Regions from separate parts of the Shouchella rhizosphaerae genome, predicted to be linked through region 3. Evidence: predicted binding sites of a transcription regulator. Region 3 holds the regulator's gene; each other region holds the start of a gene.

Evidence for each region. Region 3 encodes LexA, which represses DNA repair genes until DNA is damaged. Its sites were predicted from a motif close to CGAACATATGTTCG; they were not measured.
Region 1: ruvA (Holliday junction branch migration protein RuvA) is a predicted target of LexA. The motif match lies at 2,562-2,575, and genes of this name have one in related genera.
Region 2: V5G21_RS07705 (DNA polymerase IV) is a predicted target of LexA. The motif match lies at 2,183-2,196, and genes of this name have one in related genera.

The regions. Positions count from the first base shown of each region.
Region 1 is NZ_CP144921.1:3,464,790-3,469,039, forward strand. It holds gene safA (SafA/ExsA family spore coat assembly protein) at 1-417, shown strand, start outside; gene V5G21_RS17120 (YhcN/YlaJ family sporulation lipoprotein) at 496-1,332, shown strand; gene V5G21_RS17125 (hypothetical protein) at 1,427-1,801, opposite strand; gene V5G21_RS17130 (intercompartmental signaling factor BofC) at 1,955-2,473, shown strand; gene ruvA (Holliday junction branch migration protein RuvA) at 2,604-3,203, shown strand; gene ruvB (Holliday junction branch migration DNA helicase RuvB) at 3,219-4,220, shown strand; gene V5G21_RS17145 (DUF2905 domain-containing protein) at 4,213-4,250, shown strand, end outside.
Region 2 is NZ_CP144921.1:1,533,482-1,537,731, reverse strand. It holds gene V5G21_RS07715 (arylamine N-acetyltransferase) at 1-526, opposite strand, end outside; gene V5G21_RS07710 (peptidoglycan-binding protein) at 866-2,119, shown strand; gene V5G21_RS07705 (DNA polymerase IV) at 2,266-3,510, shown strand; gene V5G21_RS07700 (hypothetical protein) at 3,568-4,250, opposite strand, start outside.
Region 3 is NZ_CP144921.1:4,075,139-4,079,388, forward strand. It holds gene tkt (transketolase) at 1-462, opposite strand, end outside; gene V5G21_RS20385 (DUF896 domain-containing protein) at 548-787, opposite strand; gene V5G21_RS20390 (YneB family resolvase-like protein) at 1,021-1,683, opposite strand; gene V5G21_RS20395 (hypothetical protein) at 1,881-2,063, opposite strand; gene lexA (transcriptional repressor LexA) at 2,218-2,844, shown strand; gene V5G21_RS20405 (MFS transporter) at 3,390-4,250, opposite strand, start outside.

The sequences.
Region 1 (4,250 bases), 610 kb from region 3:
AACGGGGCGCAACCATTTTCTCAGCAAATGGACATTAATTGGGGACAATATCGCTACTCTCCTTATCAAGGAGAAATCGGCGATGCTGCACCATTCCAGAGCTATCCAGGGTGGCAGCCAGCTGCTTTGCCGCAAATGCCAGTAGCAAACAGCTATCCGCCTCCGCAAACACCTTTTTTTGCTCCAGGAACATTAAACCAACAGGCAGGACCCTATAGGCAGCCGCCTGTCGGCCAGCTTGATGACCAATTATACCAGCAGCCCCATTACATGAACCAAGCTCCATCCTTTTTAACGGGGCCTTATGCAGCCCAGCCACAGCAATGGGCACATCCACAAAGCCCGTATTTGCAAGAGCAGGAATACGAGCCGGAGGAACAAATAAACGCATACGAAGAAGAAGACCAACAAGATTAACGGCTTTTTGACAGCCATAATCTAACAGCGTAGTTCCCCCTTTTTGGTACATACTAAGACCGAAAGGGGGAATTTCCATTGAAAAAAACAGCTTTATCGTTTATTTGCGCGAGCGTGCTTCTAACAGGGCTTGCAGGCTGCGGAACACAAGACAACAACCGCGCTGGAATGCAGCCAAACACGTACCGCAATCAAGAAGCCAATCTGAATGGGGACAACAACTTCAACAACCGCAACTATCCGTATTATGGGCCGAATGCGTACAACACGAATGATAAAACATTCTTTGACGACAATCGCTTTTCAAATAAAAACCAACGCATGAACCGGACTAACCAGTATAATCAAGGACGCAATGGCTACGTTCGTGGTATAACTGGGAACAACCGTCCAGGAATGGTTGACGAAAATGGTTTTCTTAATCGAAGAGCAGACTACGGCAACCGCGGCATGAATTTCCAACGAGCTACAACGAACAAAGATGGAAACCGCGGCATAAACGCACAGCGTTCTACGAACCAAGACGGAAACATGCGGCAGGGAATGGAAACGGAAGAAGTCCGTTACCATCGCAATTATGATGGCGACCGGGTAGAAGAGATCCGCGAAGAAGTTGAGAAAATTGACGGTGTTCGGGAAGCCCGCGTTATTATTAATCGCGACGACGTTGTTGTAGGCTATGAGCAAGACGAAAAAGCAGACGATGTAAAACAGCATGTCGAAAACCGTGTCCGCAAATTGGCCGGCAAAGGCAAAAATGTTGTTGTTAGTACAGATAACAACATTTATAAAAATATGCGAAAAATGGACGATAAATTGCGCTCAGGCGCTGCTTTTGATGATGTCCGAGACACGTTTACAGACATGATGCGCGATTTAGGCAATGCAGCAAAGCGCCCGTTTCAAAATAAGTAAAAAAACCCCCCAGTAATGGGGAGCGAGGTTGTCGACAAAGTCGATAACCGCCATCAGACTGAAAACTCCCCAGTAATGGGGAGCTACATAGCAATTAAGAAACAACCAGAGTCGAGACCATTTCTTCGTGGCCAGGACCACATGGAATGTTGCATTGGATTTCATACTCCCCTGGTTCAAGTGTGACGGTTTTTGAGTCCGAACCGCTAATGACAAGATCGGATCCATTATCAGCCCCGACAATAACGATGCCGTGGTTCCCCTCTTCATTTTTAAGTTCCACCGTCACGTCACCAGCGCCAGCCGCATATTCTTCTTTATCAAACTGCCAGTTCATTGCTTTAATGACAACGGTTTCACTTGATTCCGCAGTACTGTTATCTTCTTGCCCACTATCTTCTTGCGCCCCGCAAGCTGTCAAAATAAAAAAAAGCAAACAGGCCGTGACCACTCCAGCTAATTTTCTCAATATGTTTCCCTCCTTATAATTTCTCTTTTCATTCTAACAATAACCATGCGCTTTTATTGGCAATTTTTATGAAAATCCTGTGTCATTTTCGTATAGATTACAAGCTAAATGCCGAGGATAAAGCAATAGTATGATTGGAAAGGGATGTTCATGATGTTAAAGCAAGTTGTCCACAAACATTGGCTTCCGTTTTCTCTTGGAGCTGCCTCATTCGCTTTGCTACTAGGAACATTTATCATTCTTGGCGAAGACGCGTCTAATGATTCTCCCCAAGTAGCAAATCCGCCTAATGCCACGGAAGTATTACGTGAAACCGTATTCGCTGATGGAAATATACGAACAGAGCGTGTTGAGGAAACCATTTGGGCGATTGACGACTTTTGGGCGGAATACGAAGAATGGCAGCTTGTTGACCAAAGCAACCACTTTGTCCACTTTCGGAAAACCATTCTTGACCTTTCACCCGAAGTAAAAGAGGATGGCTATTTAGGCATAGATGCCGATAGGGGGATCGTGCTTTACACAGGAGCACAAGAAGCTGGACAGATTGTCACACGTTATAGCGAAATTGAGGCAGCAAAGCTAAGCGAATCGGATGTTGCGGCGCTTGAACAAGGCATCCGGATTGAAAGCCTTGAGCATTTGCAAAACCTGTTAGCACAATGGCGATAATGGGCAGCTGCAGCACTGGCTATCGCATTACCCACTTGCTGGCTTAGTAGCAACTTAATGACGGAAAGCTATCTGCTATGCTAAAATAGAAATAAATGTTCGCTTTTTGGCCATGCAGAGGAGAATGCTTGTGATTGACTATATTAAAGGGAATTTGGTTGCAGTTGAACCTGCTTATCTCGTGGTCGAAGCCAACGGGATTGGGTTCCAAATTTACTGTGCAAACCCTTACCGTTTTATAAACGATTTAAATCGGGAGGTAGTGGTCCCGACACACCACTATGTTCGCGAAGACAGCCAACGCCTATTTGGGTTTACAACAAGGACAGAACGTTTGTTGTTTGAAAAGCTTTTAAATGTCTCTGGCATTGGCCCAAAAGGAGCGCTCGCCATTCTTGCTTCTGGAGAACCAGAAGATATTATCCATGCAATTGAACAAGAAGATGAGGCGCTGCTTGTCCGTTTCCCTGGAGTCGGCAAAAAAACAGCAAGACAAATCATTCTTGACTTAAAAGGGAAGCTTGATGATATGGCACCAATGCTGGAACCTGCTGCTGGCGCTGACAAACAGCAAAAAAATCCACAGCTTGAGGATGCTTTAGAAGCGTTGCGTGCTTTGGGCTATGTTGAAAAAGAGCTGAAAAAAGTGGAAAAACAGTTAAAAGCGGAAACGCTGGAAACAGATGAATATATTAGGCGTGCGCTTGCGCTTATGTTAAAACGTCCTTAAGTAAGGGGGATGACAATGGAAGAACGAATTGTTTCCGCTGAAGCAACGGAGTTGGAAGAACAGAGCGAGCAAGGGTTACGGCCAAAAAGATTGGCCGATTATATCGGGCAAGAAACGGTTAAGCACAACCTTGCTGTGTTTATGGAGGCAGCAAAAATGCGCGAAGAAGCGCTTGACCATGTCCTGCTTTACGGACCGCCAGGCCTTGGGAAAACGACGCTAGCGGCGATTATTGCGGCGGAAATGGGCGGCGAGTTGCGGACTACTTCCGGCCCGGCAATTGAGCGGTCTGGCGATTTGGCCGCGATTTTAACCGCCCTTGAGCCAGGAGACGTTTTGTTTATTGATGAGATCCACCGCTTGAACCGCACAGTTGAAGAAGTGCTGTATCCGGCCATGGAAGATTTTTGTCTAGATATCGTCATTGGCAAAGGCCCAACTGCTAGATCGGTTCGATTAGATTTGCCGCCGTTTACGTTAGTGGGCGCGACAACACGTGCAGGAATGCTCTCGTCCCCGTTACGCGACCGTTTTGGCGTAATGGCAAGGCTTGAGTATTACAAACCTGAAGAACTGGCTCAAATTGTGGAACGTTCCGCCACCGTTTTTCAAGCGACGCTTGAGCCGTCTGCAGCGCTTGAATTGGCGCGGCGGTCAAGAGGGACTCCTCGGATTGCAAACCGCCTGCTCCGTCGCGTTCGTGATTTTGCCCAAGTAGGAGGGGAGGCTGCTATTTCGTTGGAAAGGGCATGCTCCGCCCTTGAACAGCTCCATGTCGATCCGTTAGGGCTAGACCATATTGACGATAAATTGTTAAAAGGCATGATTGAAAAATTTAATGGGGGCCCGGTTGGATTAGAAACGATTGCGGCGACCATTGGCGAAGAAGCGGCAACGATTGAGGAAGTATATGAGCCCTACTTGCTGCAAATTGGCTTTATCCAGCGGACGCCTCGGGGGCGGATAGCGACGCCGGCTTGTTATGCTCATTATGGAGTGGAAAAGCAAAATGGGTAAAACATTAATGGTGATTGGCGCAGTGTTGCT
Region 2 (4,250 bases), 1.7 Mb from region 3:
CGATTTGGTAGCTTTTCTCCTGTTGAAAAGACCACGTTTTTCCAGTCTGTGCGCCATTCAGGTAGCGTTTGTAATCGAATAACCGATCTTCTCTCGCGGTAATCGCAACGACATCATTGCCAAATGTGCGTTCTGTTTTTGGCAAGTGAAGAGGCACTGCTTCAAAGAATGGGGCTGCTGCGCCACAATCGACGTAATAACGAGTGCCGTCGAGCAATACGATTATGCCCATGTGTTCGCCGCCAAGCATAGCCAGTTGGCTGTTAAAACCGAGTTGGTTCAATAAAAGATGGACGTTTCCGTTCATTGAATAACAAGTTCCGCCAGCATCGAGTGTGCGGCGCGCTTGAAGAAACTCATTTACAGAAGGCAATCCTTCCATCCCGTTTAGCCAACGGGTCAATTTGCTCATGTTCTCAAACGGGAATGTTTGCAAGTGGGCTGTACAAATCGCATTGAGAAAAGGGAGTGAAGGCGGTTGCCGTTCTAATCCCAATAGCTGCAAATAGACTTTTGACTCGGCCATTTTTAAATGACCTCCTTTTTTATTTTAGCGTAACAGGACATGCCTTTAGCGTCTTCAGCTTTTTGGTGCAGTCGCCCCTCCGTCTTTTGGCTGAGAAATCCGATTAAGAAATTTTCCCAACCTGTGCCTGAAAAGCGGGAAAAGCCCGCCCAGTCTTGATTTTTACATAAAAGGATAGAGGGGTAAGCACTTTTGTAATATTACATTTCAATTACATCGGTAGTCCAGCCGCCATATTTCGTTTAAAATTTACATTCCATAGCCGATATAATTCACGAAGACAACATTCTGTCGAAAAAGGAAAATGAATGGAAAATCACTTTAGAAGGAGGCATTTTCTTGGCACAATCTACTTTCAATAAAGTGCTGTTCTCTTCTGCCGTTGTGGCGGGTATTGCCGTAGTCGCCCCACAAGATGCAGATGCAGCGCTCGGCGACCGTACACTCCGTCAGGGCATGTCTCATCCCGATGTGACTGAACTGCAAAATGCTCTAAAAGAAAAAGGGTTTTTTACATACGGCACTGCTACAGGCTATTTTGGCACCCATACTAGAGATGCAGTAATTGCTTACCAAAAAGCGAATAACCTTCTTGTTGACGGGGTTGCTGGCCCACAGACGCTAAGTTCTTTGACAGGAGCGGCTGTATCAGCACCGAATAACAATGGGAATAAAACGGCTGATACGCAGCCATCCAGCAAGACAAGCCTTCTGCGTGTAGGTAGCCGCGGCGGCAGTGTGACAGCGTTACAGGAGGATCTACGAAAGCTCGGCTTCTTCAACCAATCTCCTACTGGCTACTACGGCACGGTAACGCGTGATGCGGTGCGTGCTTTCCAACGGGCGAACAACTTGCAAGCTGATGGGATCGCTGGACCAGCCACACAAGCAGCGCTTAAAAACGGCGGTAATCGTGCTTCAGAAAATGATACACCTTCAAAAAGCAAGCCTGCTTCGTCAACGGGCTCGCTTCGTCTTGGCGATCGCAACAGCCAAGTGACCGATTTGCAAAATCAGCTGCGCTCCCTTGGCTACTTTAATCAGAATGCAACAGGCTATTATGGTGAGGTGACCCGTTCGGCTGTGCGTGAATTCCAAAAAAACAATGGTCTGTCCGCTGATGGGATTGCTGGGCCGCAAACATTTGCGAAACTTAGCAACAGCCCTGCCCCTGTGAACAAAAACCAAACGGTAAACAACAATCAACCTGCTCAGACGAACCAAAACGCAAGCGGACTTGTTTCAGGCTTGATCTCTAGCGCACAGTCGGCCATTGGCGTCCCGTATGCTTGGGGAGGCACTTCTATGTCTGGATTTGACTGTAGTGGATTTATCCAATACATTTTCCGGCAAAATGGTGTTAGCGTTCCTCGAACTGCTTCGGAACAATGGAATAAGGGAACATCCGTTAGTTCACCGAGTGTAGGCGATGTTGTCTTTTTTGAAACCTATAAAGCCGGCCCTTCTCATAATGGCATCTATATAGGCGACAATAAATTCATTCATGCTGGCTCTTCCCGGGGAGTTGAAGTTGCTGACATGAACAATAGTTACTGGAAACCAAGATACTTAGGTGCTAAGCGCCTTCATTAAGAATCAGGCTTTTGCCTGGTTCTTTTTTTGCTCTGACAATAGGAGAGCAATGGCAAAAAATACCGAACGTCTATTCGTTTTTTCTCTTGAATAGGGAACGCACATTCGCATATACTAGAATCAGAACACAGGGGAGGGCAACAAACATGAAGCGGGCAAATGTCATTTTTCTTGTTGATATGGAATCGTTTTATGCGTCGATCGAACATGCGGCCAATCCCCAGTACGATGGGCGCCCCCTTGTCGTTTCTGGGGACGTGAATCGGAGAAGTGGCGTCATTTTGGCGGCATGCCCATTAGCAAAGGCTAAGGGCGTCCGAAATGCTGAGCGCTTATTTGAGGCGCAGCAAAAATGCCCAGACTTAGTTGTTGTGAAACCACATATGCAGCGCTACGTTGATATTTCCCTACAAATTTCAAAAATTCTTGGCACGTTTACCGATTTGGTTGAGCCCTATTCGATTGATGAACAGTTTATGGATGTGACTGGGAGCCAAAAGTTGTTTGGCCCCCCTTATGAAATAGCAGAAAAAGTGAAGCAAGCCATTATGGACCGATTTGGCGTAAAGGCAAGAGTTGGCATCGGCGAAAACAAAGTATTGGCAAAACTAGCATGCGACAATTTTGCCAAGAAAAGCAGTGAAGGGATTTATTGGCTTAGAAAAGACAGTCTTGATCTTGATTTGTGGTGCTTGCCGATTGAAAAACTGTTTGGCGTTGGCCGGAAAATGAGCGTCCACCTTCGCAATATGGGGATTCGAACGATTGGTCAACTGGCGCAAACGGATGGCGCACGGATAAAGAAACGTTTTGGCGTCCATGGCCAAGTTTTATGGATGTCAGCCAATGGCGAAGATTACTCACCTGTAACAAGAGCCGCCCATGCCCGTCGTAAAGGGTATGGAAATGGGATGACGCTGCCTCGGGACTATGTGAAAAAGGAGGACATTTGTGTCGTGTTGCTTGAGTTATGCGAGGAAGTATGCGCGCGTTTGAGGCAGGATGGCTGGATGGGGAGTACGGTTTCCCTAAGTGTCAATGGTGCCGATTTCGTTGAAAAACGTGGGTTTCACCGGCAGTATACGATTCCTTTTGAAACCAACATTACAATGGAAGTATACGAAGCGGCGTGCGCGTTGCTTGAACGGTTTTGGGACGGTTATCCAATCCGCCGTTTAAGCATAGGTGTGAGCAACTTGCAAAGTGACCAAAATTGGCAGCTTAGCTTATTTGACGACAATGCGAGCAGAGATCGTCTGTCAACGATTGGTTATGTGATGGACGGCATCCGCCAAAAATATGGGAAGCTCGCGATCCAGCGTGCTTCTTCGTTGCAAAAAGCGTCACAGCTTCGAGACAGAAGCCAAAAAATTGGCGGCCATTATAAATGAGCCGTTCAAAAAAGCTCCCCGTGCTAAGAAGCGGTCGGGAAGCTTGATGTTTTCGCTTTATTTCACTGTTTGCTTTTCTGTAGCCGTTGCAAGGCAGGCAAGAAGTTGTTCCAAGACAAGGGAATCAATTGCTTGTTCGCTTGTGTGGACCGATAAATCAAGAATACGACCATCTGCCAGTTCTTTAATGAGCGTGATACTGCTAAATTCATCTTCACTGTTCGCGTCGGCGAAGGCGTAATCATACCAATCGAGAGCATCGGTTAGCGGCCACTTGATTTCTGTGCGTGCAGAACGGAGCGCATTAATGTGCATATCGGCAGGTACGTCTGGATGGGCGAGGCCGATAATAATGGAAATCGGCGCAAACAGTTGGTTTTGTTCATTCCAAAAACTATAAGACTGGTCCCCTAAACGACGCATTTGGTAGCCTTCAGGCAATTGGATCTCAAGTGTGTCAAACAGCACAAAGGTATGGGCAAGAACGGAATGGGCTTCCCCGTCATAGAAGAATGGCACTTCCGCAACTAGGCTTTCTTCAGGCGTGTTTGCTTCGGCGCTAGGCTTGCCACTTAATTTTTGAGCTAAAGGAACGGTAGCCAAGTCCTCATCAATAGAATGCTCGCCTTTGTCGCTTTCATGATTAGCAGAAACGAGAATCGCGTGGAACAAGCTGACCGCTTCTTCATAAGCTTCGCTGTCCTGTTCCCTTAAATCGGCAGGCAAAGAGAGCGCAGCTA
Region 3 (4,250 bases):
AATTGCATACGTAAAATGGTCAACAATCGGGTATTTATCAGTATTGTATGTAGCGGCTAAATGGCGCTCTGCCATTGCCATGCCGACTGCCATGGCAATCCCTTGCCCAAGCGGCCCTGTCGTTGCTTCGACTCCGTCTGTATGGCCGTATTCAGGATGGCCGGGCGTACGGCTGCCAAGCTGGCGGAAAGACTTCAAGTCGTCAAGCGTCACGTCGTATCCACTTAAATGGAGCAAACTATATAGCAGCATGGAACCATGGCCAGCAGAGAGCACGAAACGGTCGCGGTTTGACCACTTCGGGTTCGCAGGGTTATGGTTCATATGCTTCGTCCACAGATTTAATGCCATTGGCGCTGCGCCCATCGGCATCCCTGGATGGCCGGAATTCGCTTTTTCAATGCTGTCGATGGATAGCGTACGGATTGTGTTAACAGCCAATTCTTCAACTTTATTTGTCAATGGATAACACCCTTTCTGCTGCCTTCTTTCCCTCTCATCATATACTTTCTGAAAAAAATGTACAAGCCTGAGTAGACTTGTACAGTTAATGCAATCGTTTATGTTTTTGCGCCTTGCTGTCCTTTAATTTTTGTGGAGTTACGTCATTCCCTTTCGCGTCGACGACTTTTACAGTATGGAGATGGTCCGTAAACGACGAGCGGAAAGCCGACAAATATTCGTTGCGAAGCGCTTTTTGTTCCATTGCTTGTTTTTTTGTCAAACCAACTGTTTTTGCTAGCTTTGACAATTCATTGATGCGATCAAGTTTTTCTTTTGACAACATCGTCATCACCTACCTTTTGTTTCGCCCCTCATCATAGCACTCATGCAACACAAGGGCAAACGATTCGCTTATGGGAGGCTAGACAAACATCGCATACGCTCTGCCCTGCTCCTAGGCGTTGGAAATGTCGTTCCAAGAAACCGTCGCTCACGCATTCCTTATGGACTCGTTTCTTTCTTCGCCTGTACGGCTGAGCGATTGGTTTGTATCATTTTTTGCTGTCAACCACCAGCTTATGCGTTTTCTTTAATGTATTTTTGATAACGGCGATGAACAGTCGCTTTTGAACAATCAACGCCCATCCCTTTTAAAGTTAAGGCAATTTCATAAAAAGTCAGCCCCCGGTCACGGAGCCTGACAATCTCTTCCACTGGTAAATCGAGTTCGTAGCGGCCACCGCCTCGTTTCTTAGACAAGTTCTGCTCTGGACGGTATCCACTCGCTACTGCTGTCCTCATTCCCCGTTTAATTTTTAAATTATGTAGTTTTCGTTGGTATTCTTCTACTATACCGACAATTTCCAGCACCATTTCATCCGCTTCAGACAATACAAGCTCCCCTTGATGATGGGCCGTATAAATAGGAACGCCATATTTTTTCAATTGGTACAAGAGCGCAATTTTCGTTTTTCCTCTGCCTAGGCGAGTATCATCCGTAATAAGCAAACAAGAGACAATCCCTTCTTTGCATAAATCCAATAAAGCAAGGAGGCAATCCCGTTCCAGGCTATAGCCGCTCGCCTGCTCTTTAAAAACAGTGTGTACATCCATGCCATTTGTCCTTGCCAATTCGACCAGTTCTTTTTCTTGCCTCTCTAAAGAACTGGCTTGGTTTTCTTTCGTCGTGCTCACCCGGCAATAGATAGCCGCCTGTTGTTTTTGTCCCTTTTCTGCCAATTCTCCGCGGCCTCCTTCCCGTGAAAATCCGCTAGCCCCTATCCACTAATCTAAAACCAAATCGATGTCGTCAACATTAGTGGCATGGCTACTGTGCTCAACCTCTTCATTTTATAAACAAAGATGCTTCCGATCTAAAAAAGATGAAGTATGTCTTTCTGGCACCTTTGCTTCGCTTACTTACATTGCTGGCAGTCTTAATTGTCAATTAAAAAAACGCGATCAATCGAAGTTGTTTCAACGATTTGCTCTTGCACGATTTGCTGTTCGTGTTTCTTGTTATCGTCTTTTTCCTGCTCGCCAGGCCATACCAAACTTGAGAAAATGAACAATACTGTTAAAATGCCGCCGCCTACTAGCCCCATATCTTGTTTCCTCAATACGATCACCCGTTCTTAGAGAATGTTTGTTCTGTTATCAGAATACAAGGAACAACTGTTCGTGTCAACTACTTTTTTTAGAACTTATGTTTGCGTTCATACGTTCGATATGGTAAAGTTTGTTTAGAACAGTTATATGAAAGCAGGTGGGAAAATGTCGAAATTATCGAAGCGCCAGGAAGAAATTTTGGCGTACATAAAAGATGAAGTAAAGAAAAAAGGGTACCCGCCGTCCGTCCGGGAAATTGGTGAAGCAGTTGGACTTGCTTCAAGTTCCACCGTACACGGCCACTTGGCCAGATTAGAAAAAAAAGGCTACATTCGCCGCGATCCTACTAAACCGCGGGCGATTGAAGTCCTTTCTCTCGGATTTGATAATGATACATTTGTCAAAAAAGAGACAGCAAGCTTTATTCCGGTAATCGGAAAAGTTACCGCAGGTGTGCCAATTACTGCTGTTGAAAACGTCGAAGATTACTTGCCACTCCCCGACCACCTTGCCGCTTACGACAATACGTATGCGCTTGTCATTCAAGGGGAAAGCATGATTGAAGCAGGTATTTACGATGGAGACCAAGTGATCGTACGGCAACAGCAAACAGCCGATAATGGCGATATTATTGTAGCCATGACAGAAGATAATGAAGCAACAGTAAAACGGTTTTTCCGGGAAAAGGACTACATTCGTCTCCAACCAGAGAATTCTTCAATGGAACCAATTATCCTTGAAAACTGCACGATTCTCGGAAAAGTCATCGGAGTGTTCCGCACGATCCACTAACGGACCAATAGGCTTTTTCAAGCTGTTGACCAAGCCCCTTAAATCTGAAATACGCTTGTCAGATGGAAGCAAAACAAAAGAGGTTCGTGCTTGACACGACTCGTCCAATCGATCAAAGCTAATTTTCTACAAACACTAAAGACTCTTTCATCGAATGGGGATAAAAGAGTCTTTTTTGTGTAGCTGCCATCTTGCAAATGACCAAGCAGTTTTTTCGCTCGTACATATAATAAATGAGAAGAAGGTGGTTCTACTTATGCCGTATTTAATTGCCTATTCCTTCACCAATCTTTTTTAAAAGCCATTAGGATGCCAAAGGAAAACAAGCTTAGTACTACTATAACGATAGCGATGCTACTAGCATAATAGCTATGCTCTGATGACCGAACAATCGCTGTTCTCATGCACCGAAAAGGACAAGAACGATCAAGCACTGGTAGAGCCAAAAATTTAACAACTAAATTAGCTATAGAACACCTCTCGCCCAACGTATTAACCTAATTCCATTTGCTTTCTTGCGAGTAGAACACTCGCAGAAAGCTTTTTTAGTCTGGTTGGCTGCTATGTTCCTTTTGCTGATGGCTAAGAGTCCATTTAAGCACGACTGCTGTCATCAGGAACAGCAAACCAGCCGAAATAAATACATATGGGATGCCATAGCCACTTGCTATCATTCCGCCGAGAACAGGCCCTAACACATTTCCAAGAAAGCGAAAACTTTGGTTATAGCCAAGCACTTCCCCTTGCATGGCAACAGGGCACGCCTGGCGGATAAAAGCGGTTGTGCACGGTAGTAAGCCGCCTACGGCCATGCCAAACAGAAAACGTAAGACAATCAGTTGCCAAAGAGAGCCGACAAATGCTTGTGGGATAAACAACAGGCCTGATAATAGCAGCAAAATCATCATCACTTTTTCATGGCCAATCCGATCACCGAATTGCCCCCAAGTACGAGTTAGTATTAAATTGCCAAGCCCAGTGACCGAGAAAGCAGCACCTGCTAAGAAAGCCATGTTTTCAGTATTATGGGTAATCTGGTTGACGTATAAGGCGAGCAATGGTTGAACACTAAACAGCGCCATTTGCACAATTAAAGCAACAAACATCACCATTAAGAGCAGCGGGCTTTTTACGATACGCCCAAGCACTTCTTTTGAACGATACTTTCTTTTCCTCTCGCCTTTTTCTTCGTAAACAACTTCCTTTACGCCAATTAAAACGAGGACTGTTGCGATTAGGAGAATCGATGACGTCAACAAAAATGTAAGTTCCATTCCCACTGTATCAGCGATCAATCCTCCAAAAAGAGGTCCAAGCAAACCGCCGGAAACTGTCCCTGTTTGCAATGTTCCTAGCATTTCACCTGCTGTTTTTTTGCTGCTTTGGGCAGCTATCAACGCCATTGA